2 regions of the Jeotgalibacillus haloalkalitolerans genome follow, and region 1 is predicted to be linked to the other one. Evidence: riboswitches for the same ligand, from Rfam matches in the RefSeq annotation. Region 1 holds a riboswitch; the other holds the start of a gene.
The links. A riboswitch is a leader RNA that binds a small molecule or an ion and turns the genes downstream of it on or off. The one in region 1 is predicted to bind thiamine pyrophosphate.
Positions count from the first base shown of each region.

Region 1 (4,357 bases):
GTTTTGACAGCTGCAATATCAAAATCATCACCGACAGCCTGCAGCTGCTTTTCAATATTTTCAATTGGCACCGGTGCAACATCTATTACACCGCGTGTATTTTGAGCGGTGACTGCTGTGATGACAGAGGTCCCGAATACATCAAGCTCCTGAAAAGTTTTAATATCCGCCTGAATGCCCGCTCCGCCTCCGGAATCTGATCCGGCAATCGTCAGTACCTGTTTCATCGTCTGCCTCCTTTTTGAAGCCTGCTTTCATTGAGTGAAAACATTGCATCAATAAATGCTGTTTTGAAACTGCCCGGGCTGTCAGAAATCCTGGCAGCCTTTTCACCCGCTTCCCCGTAATACTGAACAGCTTCCGCAACAGCGTCTGTTGACTGATCAACAGTCAGAAAAGCTGCTGTAACGCTTGAGAGTAAGCATCCCATACCCGTAACTGACGACATGATGGCGTGTCCTGCATGAATCTCATGTACGATTTGCCCGTCAGTCACAATATCCACAGGGCCTGTTACAGCAACAATGAAGCCGTATTTTTTTGCAGCCTCCACAGCCAGTTCAGTTAGATCCCCCTCGCCTTCCCCTGCATCCACACCTTTAGCAGACCAGTCTTTTCTCATGATCGTTGCCAGTTCTCCCGCATTACATCTGAGCGCCGTAATCTTCACTTCGATTAAAATCTCATCTATCACTGATAACCGGTATGAGGTTGCCCCTGCGCCAACCGGATCGAGCACGACAGGAATCCCTTTTTTATTTGCAGCCCTGCCGGCCAGTATCATACTGTTAACTGAACGCTGATGAAGCGTACCGATATTGAGTGACAGCGCATCAGCAACCGATGCCAGCTCTTCAACCTCTTTCTCTTCATCCCCCATCACCGGCGATGCACCAAGTGCCAGCATGCCATTAGCCTGAAAATTAGCGACAACATAGTTCGTGATGCAATGGACCAGCGGATTCTTTTCTCTTAGCTGATTAATCATGTGTCACACGCTCCTTTGGTTGAATTGTCCAAAACTCCATCGTCCAAGCCTGTTCCCAGAAATTCCATTCGTAATAGCTGCTTCTTCTGAAATGCATCTTTAACTCTCCGATTCTTTTTTCAGAAAGCCCCACTGCGAGTTCATTCATTCGGTTGATCTGCTCATTCACGAGTTCACCAAACCATTCAGACCCGTAAGTCTCAATCCATTTCTGATAGATTGGATGATCCGGCTTCTTATTCTTCAGCTGTTCGCCAATCTCATAGTAAAGCCAGTAGCACGGCAGGATCGCGGCAAGTATATCTGCCAGATTTCCATCAGCTGCCCGGTACATATGTGACACATAGGCATAGGCAGTCGGAGATGGTTCGAATGACGCCCAGTCTTCTTCTGTTACGCCAAGCAGCTCCATAAAGGATTCATGTAGCGCAAGCTCTGCTGCACAGGTCTGCTCTGAGTGGTGTGCAAAGCTTTTTGTTGTCTTCAGATCTTCCGCTTTCACAGCCCCAATTGCCTGCACCTTCGCAAAATGGGTTAAATAATACGCATCCTGCATCACATAGAACTTAAATACATCAAGCGGCAGTGTCCCGTCTGCAATCCCTTTTACAAAAGGATGCGTAAAGCTTGCCTCCCAAAGCCCACTGCATTCCTCTCTTACTTCTGAACAAAAAGTCATAATGATTCCTCCTTCATTTAATAAATCTGCCAAGCCAGTTACTAAATAAGTATTATTAAAACCATTATTGAACTTGCACAGCTGGTGATTCTCGCTGCAGGGAGCGACTCCTATGGCAGGAAGGGACAGGTGAGGCCATGGCGAAGCCTGCGGACTCACCGCCCGGTCGTGAAGTCCCCCTGGAGCTGCAATCATCAGCCAGCTTTAACAAAACCAAATAAAAAACACCGCTTCCCAATATTGGAAAGCGGCGTATATAACAAGGTTCACATATACGTCCACTTCCCTACGCTGGTATGATCCAGATCAGGTTCAAAGGGTCCGGACAACAGTCCGTCTCAGCCGGTTTAACCGGCTCCCCCAGTGGGTCAAGCTGTATTCAGTTATTACTGCAGGTTGTCTACTGTTCTGCCATCTGCTTCAACGCCCTTTAGATACTTAATCCGGCGCTGTGCTGATGTTTCACTTACCTGCTCATCCGCATGATATGAAGAACGCACCATTGGCCCTGCTTCACAGTGCTTGAAGCCTTTTGAAAGCGCGATTTCCTTCAGCTCTGCAAATTCATCAGGGTGATAATAACGCACAACATCCAGATGCTTTTTCGTCGGCTGCAGATACTGACCAAGTGTCAGGATATCCACATTGTGTGCACGCAGATCATCCATTGCTTCAATCAGCTCTTCCTTTGTCTCACCAAGACCAACCATGATACTTGATTTCGTTGGGATGTTCGGCGCAATTTCCTTTACACGTGCAAGCAGTTCCAGTGAACGATCATACGTGGCACGCGCGCGCACTCTCTTTGTCAGGCGGCGGACTGTTTCGATATTGTGGTTAAAAATATCCGGCTCGGCGTCCATCAGCGTATGAAGACTTTCATAATCACCTTTCATATCTGATGGTAATACTTCCACTGTACAGCTTGGCAGACGGCGATGGATCGCACGGACAGTCTCAGCAAATACAGCTGCGCCACCATCATTCAGGTCATCACGTGCAACCGCTGTGACAACAACGTGCTTTAGGCCCATCATTTCAGTAGACTCTGCTACCCGCTCCGGCTCGCCCCAGTCAAGTTCATTCGGCAGACCGGTTTTGACAGCACAGAAGCGGCATGCGCGTGTACAGGTGTCCCCAAGGATCATGAATGTTGCTGTTTTCCGTTCACTCCAGCACTCGTGAATATTCGGGCATTTCGCCTCTTCACATACTGTGTTCAGCTTTTTCTCACGCATCATTTTCTTAAGCTTCTTATAGGAATCATTCGTATTCAGCTTTACCTTTAACCATTCCGGTTTACGTACATGTTCTTTTGCATTTGTCATACTTTTTGTCTCCCTTCCCGCTTATAACTCCATTCTTCACTCCGATACTTCTTCTCAAGCTCTGCTGCTTCTCTTAACATCTCTTCTGGCGGTGTAAAAGGTTCCAGGTCAATCTCAAGCCCTTTCATGAACCCTTCTTTAAATGCATGATTCACTTCTTCAAATGTAACAGGACGCTCAAGCACATCATTAATCGCGACGGCTCTATTTGTAAATGCGCGGCGTGCACGCTCTTTTACTTTTTCATTTGGATAAATAAATAAGTCAAATAACTTTTCGATATCCATAGAGATCGGGATCGAACCGTGCTGAAGAATTACACCTTTTTTACGCGTCTGCGCACTGCCGGCTGCCTTCTTGCCATCAACCATCAGTTCATACCACGATGGTTCCTCAAAGCAGACGGCTGAACCGGCCTGCTTCTGTTTCTCCTCTGGAATCGAAAACTCAGCCGGAATACCAAGCGCACGGTATCCCTCAAGAATGCCTTTTGATAAGACAAGATAAGCTTCCTTAATCGACTTTGGCATTGCGGGATGATCTTCAGATACAAGCACGCTATACGTCAGCTCATCATCGTGCAGAACTGCTCTGCCACCGGTCTGCCTGCGTACAAGCTCAACGCCGTACTTCTTCGCGTTCTCAAGGTCTATACTGCCACCGACCTTTTGGAAAAAGCCGACTGATATACCTGCGGGCTTCCATCCGTAAAATCTCAGTACCGGCGGGATCTTTCCGTCACTGTGCCAATTCATCAGCACTTCATCCATCGCCATATTAAATGACGGTGTGCCATGACCGGAATCAAGAAAATACCATGTTTCACTCATCGTCTGCCTCCTTTCTTCTTTTACATAAAAAAACACCACTGCCTTTTAAAGGAAGCGGCTTATGCGCGTAACTATGTAAGCATACTTCCCTCCGCTGGCATCATCCAGATCAGGTACAAAGGGTTCAGCTAAAGACTGTCTCAGCCACTCGGCTCCCCCAGTAAATAAATTAATGAAATTGTCAGTTAAAGAGTATCACAGTCACTCCTATAACGCAAAAATATTTTTGTGTTACAGTAACTGTTTCACACTAATACAGACTACACATTTTTCTGTTGTAATCGTATCCATTATTATTTTATAAGCTCCGTAAAATATTTTATCTGTACTATTCAAATTCTGTACTATCACAATAACAGGGCATCATCACACCGAAAGATATACGTGTTAGGACAAAAGGCTAAACACCCCGCCAAAAGGTTCGGCAGGATGTTTAAGGATTAAGATTCCACCGGATCATCTGCCAGTCTGATCCCGCTGAACTGCCACCTCATATGCGGATAAAAGAAATTACGGTACGTCAGCCTGATAT
Region 1 is NZ_JAXQNN010000003.1:254,904-259,260, reverse strand. It holds gene thiD (bifunctional hydroxymethylpyrimidine kinase/phosphomethylpyrimidine kinase) at 1-227, opposite strand, end outside; gene thiM (hydroxyethylthiazole kinase) at 224-988, opposite strand; gene tenA (thiaminase II) at 981-1,667, opposite strand; TPP riboswitch at 1,934-2,039, opposite strand; gene lipA (lipoyl synthase) at 2,054-2,995, opposite strand; gene UFB30_RS11375 (lipoate--protein ligase family protein) at 2,992-3,825, opposite strand; TPP riboswitch at 3,895-3,994, opposite strand.

Region 2 (4,357 bases), on a different contig from region 1:
GTGAAGAGTCTGCAGTCGTATTTACCGCTTATGTTTTAAGTGTCGTGATCTTTATCGGACTGTTCATCTTCCGCAAAAAGAAAAAATCCGGCTACAGCAGCAGGAAACTTTCTTTCAAATGACCGGGCAATTCTCTCTCTGATAGGTTAGAATAGGTAAAGAAGATTTTTTGAAGAGAGGTTTTATGTTGGACGGGCAGTTATTATTTGCAATGTTTCTGGTCACACTCCTGGTGGGACCCATATTAATGACGATTTCAATTGTATTTGGGCTAAGAAAAAAAGTGAAGTGGCTATGGATCATCAATGCCGCTTTTCTGATGATTACGTTTTTTATAACAGCTTACTACCTGCTGCAGATTGATGAGATTGCCGCGCAAAATCCTGCACCCGGCGGAACCGGCGTACTCGTGATGCTATTAATTTCATCATGGATATCAATTCCTACAGCCATTTCATTCTTTCTGCTTGCGGCTGCGATCTTCATGGAACAGCGCAAAAAATCAAAGTCACAATAAAAATAACAGCAGAGAATGCGTCAATCTATATTTATTATGTAAAAAATCATATTACAACCTTAGTGCAGCGAAGCGTAAGGCAGCGACTTCGGGACGAATAGAAAAAGCTGAGACCCCGCAGCCAAAGGCGAGGAGGGCTCAGCAAGCTCCGTCCGGAAAGCGTCCGCGCAGCAAAACAATTGTAAAAAAAGGATGAGACAATATTTATTTGTCCCATCCTTTTTCTTATGCCTTTTTCGATTCTGTTAAAATAATCGGCTCACCTTTTGTAATCACGATTGTATGCTCAATCTGTGCAACAAGGCTGCCATCCGGCGTTTTATACGTCCAGCCGTCATTCTGCTCTTCAACAAAGTCTGCACCTGAAGAAATAAACGGTTCAAATGCAAGCACTGTTCCCTCTTTTAACAGTTCATTATCCCATGGATCATGATAGTTCAGAATATGGTCCGGTGCTTCATGCAGTGACTTTCCCACGCCGTGACCAGTCAGGTTCGTAATAACCTGATAACCGTTTTGTCTTGCAACACGTGATACTGTCTTTCCAAGCTGGCTCTTTTTTGAACCGGCTTTCGCTTTTTTCAGTGCCAGTGTAAAAGCCTGTTCTGCAGTTGCACATAACTTTTCAAGTTCTGCGTCATGTCCAACCACAAACGAAATACCCGTATCAGCAAAATAACCGTCAAGAGAACCTGAAACATCAATGTTTACAAGATCTCCCTCATTGATCACGCGGTCACCCGGGATTCCGTGTGCCACTTCATCATTTACACTGATGCAGGTGTAGCCAGGAAAATCGTATTCTCCTTTAGGGCCTGAAATGGCTCCATACTGTTCAAATTTCTGTTTTCCTATTTTATCAAGCTCAGCAGTTGTCACACCGGGCTTTGTTGCTGCACGCATTTCATCGCGGATCTCAGCAACGATTGCGCCGATTTTTTTCAACGCTTCTAATTCTTCGTTATTCTGTACGATCATACCGATTCTCTCCTTGCTGTATAATGGTTCACTATATCATATGTATGAAGGGAAATGCATGAATGATGCTGACTTTTGATAACCGTTTAATTTCCGCTCCAGCCGGAGGCTTTCCGGACGGCGGTCGCTACTCGTCCCGGAGTCCCCGTCTTCCGCTCCAATTAAACTTAGTTATTATTAATGTAAGTTAGTGAATTTCAAATATAAATATTTAGTTTTGATATTAATTATAACCTAAGTGTAGCGGAGCGTAAGGCGGCGACTCCGGCGGGATATGACGGACAGGTGAGACCCCGCAGGTGCGAAGCGTCCGAGGAGGCCCACCGCCGGCCCCGCGGAAAGCGCCCGCCTGAAGCGGAGTGAAACGATTAAGAGGATGCGACACTATGTCACATCCTCATTTGCATACATATAAGTTAAGCACTTGTCATCTGACGGTTGGTTGCAACTCTTGGGACTGAAATCAGCAGCGTTGCCATGACAATAGATGTCAGGATGAATGCAGGGCCCATGTAAGAGCCGTTATAGCCAAGTGAGAACAGCCATGCCGGTACGCCTTCGCTTCCCGATCCGAAAAAAATAACGCCGGCAAGGAAGTGGCACACGAATCTCATTAATGCCCCGATAAATACACCGATTGTAATGTACGTAGCTGCTTTCTTCATAGCGCCTTCTTCAAGTGAGCGTTTTACTGCTCCTGCAAACAGACCTGCAAATCCAATAACCGTAAATGCCAGCGGGTAATCAAGAATTCCCTGAACAGGATCAATGATATACGCTCCGAACATTGTCTGCAGCAGACCTACAAGAAATCCTGTCAGCAGGCCCCCTTTTAAGCCCCAGCGAAATGCCATCAGTACGATTGGGACCATCACAAAACTGATTGATCCGCCCTGTGGCCAGAGACTGAAGGAAAACTGGTCAAGGATAATTCCGATTGCAGAAAAGATCGCAACCTCCACTAGAAATAATAACTTTTTACGCTCCATTTTTTCTTCCTCCTATTGCGAAATTGATGCAGCTCGCACAGAGGGGAATTCAACGGGCCACTCCATATAAAAAAGGCCCCGGGGATAGAAACCCGGGACCCTGAAAAAGTCCGTTTCCATCCACATTCCTGCGTAAGCATTAACTTACAGGTTCGAAGGGTCTGAACAAATTGTTCACTCTCAGCCAATATGGCTCCCCTTGTGGAAATTGCATCTATTAATATTGTAACTTATATTCTGAATCATGTCATCTCCCCCACATTTTGTATGCTATACTATAACACGTCTTATTTACTCAGAAAGGAGGTCCCATTTCACATGCAGTGGTTAAAGAAAAGATTTATAGGCGGCAGGATACTGAAAACCGGTGTTGCGGTATTTTTAACTGCACTGATCTGTCAGTTGTTTAATTTACCTGTGGTTTTTGCAGTCATCACAGCAATTGTCACAATTGAACCGACAGCAGCCGACTCTATTAAAAAAGGCCTGATCCGTTTTCCTGCATCTGCAATCGGGGCCTCTATTGCGATGCTCGCCACTTTTCTGCTGGGCGATACAGCGATTACATATACAATTTCGGCCGTTTTGACGATCTGGATCTGTTATAAGCTGAAGCTTGATGCAGGTATGCTGGTTGCGACACTTACAGCAGTCGCAATGATTCCCGGCACAGAAGATCACTTTCTGCTTGAATTTATTAAGAGGCTCGGAACAACCGGAATCGGAATTTTAACGTCAACACTCGTGAACTTTTTACTGATGCCGCCTAAATATAAAGATCAGATTATTTCACTCATTTCAGGCGCACAATCAAAGCTCACTCAACTGCTCGCTGAAAGAATGAATGAACTGCTGGACCAGAAAAACTCACCAATGAATCTGGAATCCGCATCTAACCAGCTTCGCACCCAGCTTGACCGTGCAGATATGTTTTGCAGATTCCAGCTGCAGGAATGGCACTATCATTCATATAAACGTGAGGAAATGAATGAGATTCAGACACTGCAAAAAAAGATTTATCTGCTGAGGCAGCTGTCTTTTCATTTAGCAAACCTCATATCACTGCCATCAGATGATGCACCTGTGTGGTCAATTGAAGAAAAGCATGCCGTCCGTACACTTGTATCACAGCTCAACAACCGGATTATCAGAACGGGTGAACAGGAGCCGATGGACGCCGATGCTCTGGCGCTTCTGCGACATGAACTAAAAGGTGAGACGGATGAAGAAGAGCTGCCGGATAAAAGTTATATTTATTTTGAATTATTGACGATTCATGCACTGTTAAAGAAGCGCAGATCTTTTGTGAAGGTGCCAAGTGCGAAGCCGGAGGAGCTATAATATTAGTACATGCGAAAAGCCGGGGATTGCTCCCCGGCTTTTCATAGGTCTAAAGATACTTTTCTAAGAACATCCCCTGTTTTTCTACGAACCATGCATGGTTTTCTAAGAACATCCTCTTTTTTCTACGAACATACATTATTTATCCACGAACAGCAGTCATCTTTCTAAGAACCAACAACAACTACATCACATTAAAATACCTCGCATCAGGATGCGCAAACACAATCGCAGACACACTTGCCTCAGGTTCCATCATAAAGCCGTCTGTCAGCTGAACGCCGATCTCCTCAGGACGGATCAGCTTAAACAGTTTCTCCTGGTCCTCAAGCTCAGGACACGCCGGGTAGCCGAATGAGAAGCGCTGCCCCTGATATTTTGCACTGAAGCGTTCCTGCATTGTAAAGTCAACCGGATCCGGGAAGCCCCAGCGGTCTCTCATCTGCTGATGCAGCAGCTCTGCAAAGCCTTCAGCTGTTTCAAGTGCAAGTGCCTGAAGCGCATGACTTTCAAGAAACCTGCCTTCTTCTTT
Region 2 is NZ_JAXQNN010000006.1:65,486-69,842, forward strand. It holds gene UFB30_RS14350 (TspO/MBR family protein) at 1-122, shown strand, start outside; gene UFB30_RS14355 (hypothetical protein) at 188-517, shown strand; gene map (type I methionyl aminopeptidase) at 743-1,495, opposite strand; gene thiT (energy-coupled thiamine transporter ThiT) at 1,912-2,484, opposite strand; TPP riboswitch at 2,593-2,694, opposite strand; gene UFB30_RS14370 (FUSC family protein) at 2,803-3,825, shown strand; gene metH (methionine synthase) at 4,010-4,357, opposite strand, start outside.
Region 2: it holds a riboswitch for thiamine pyrophosphate, as region 1 does, so the genes downstream of both, thiT (energy-coupled thiamine transporter ThiT) here and tenA (thiaminase II) in region 1, are expected to answer to the same signal.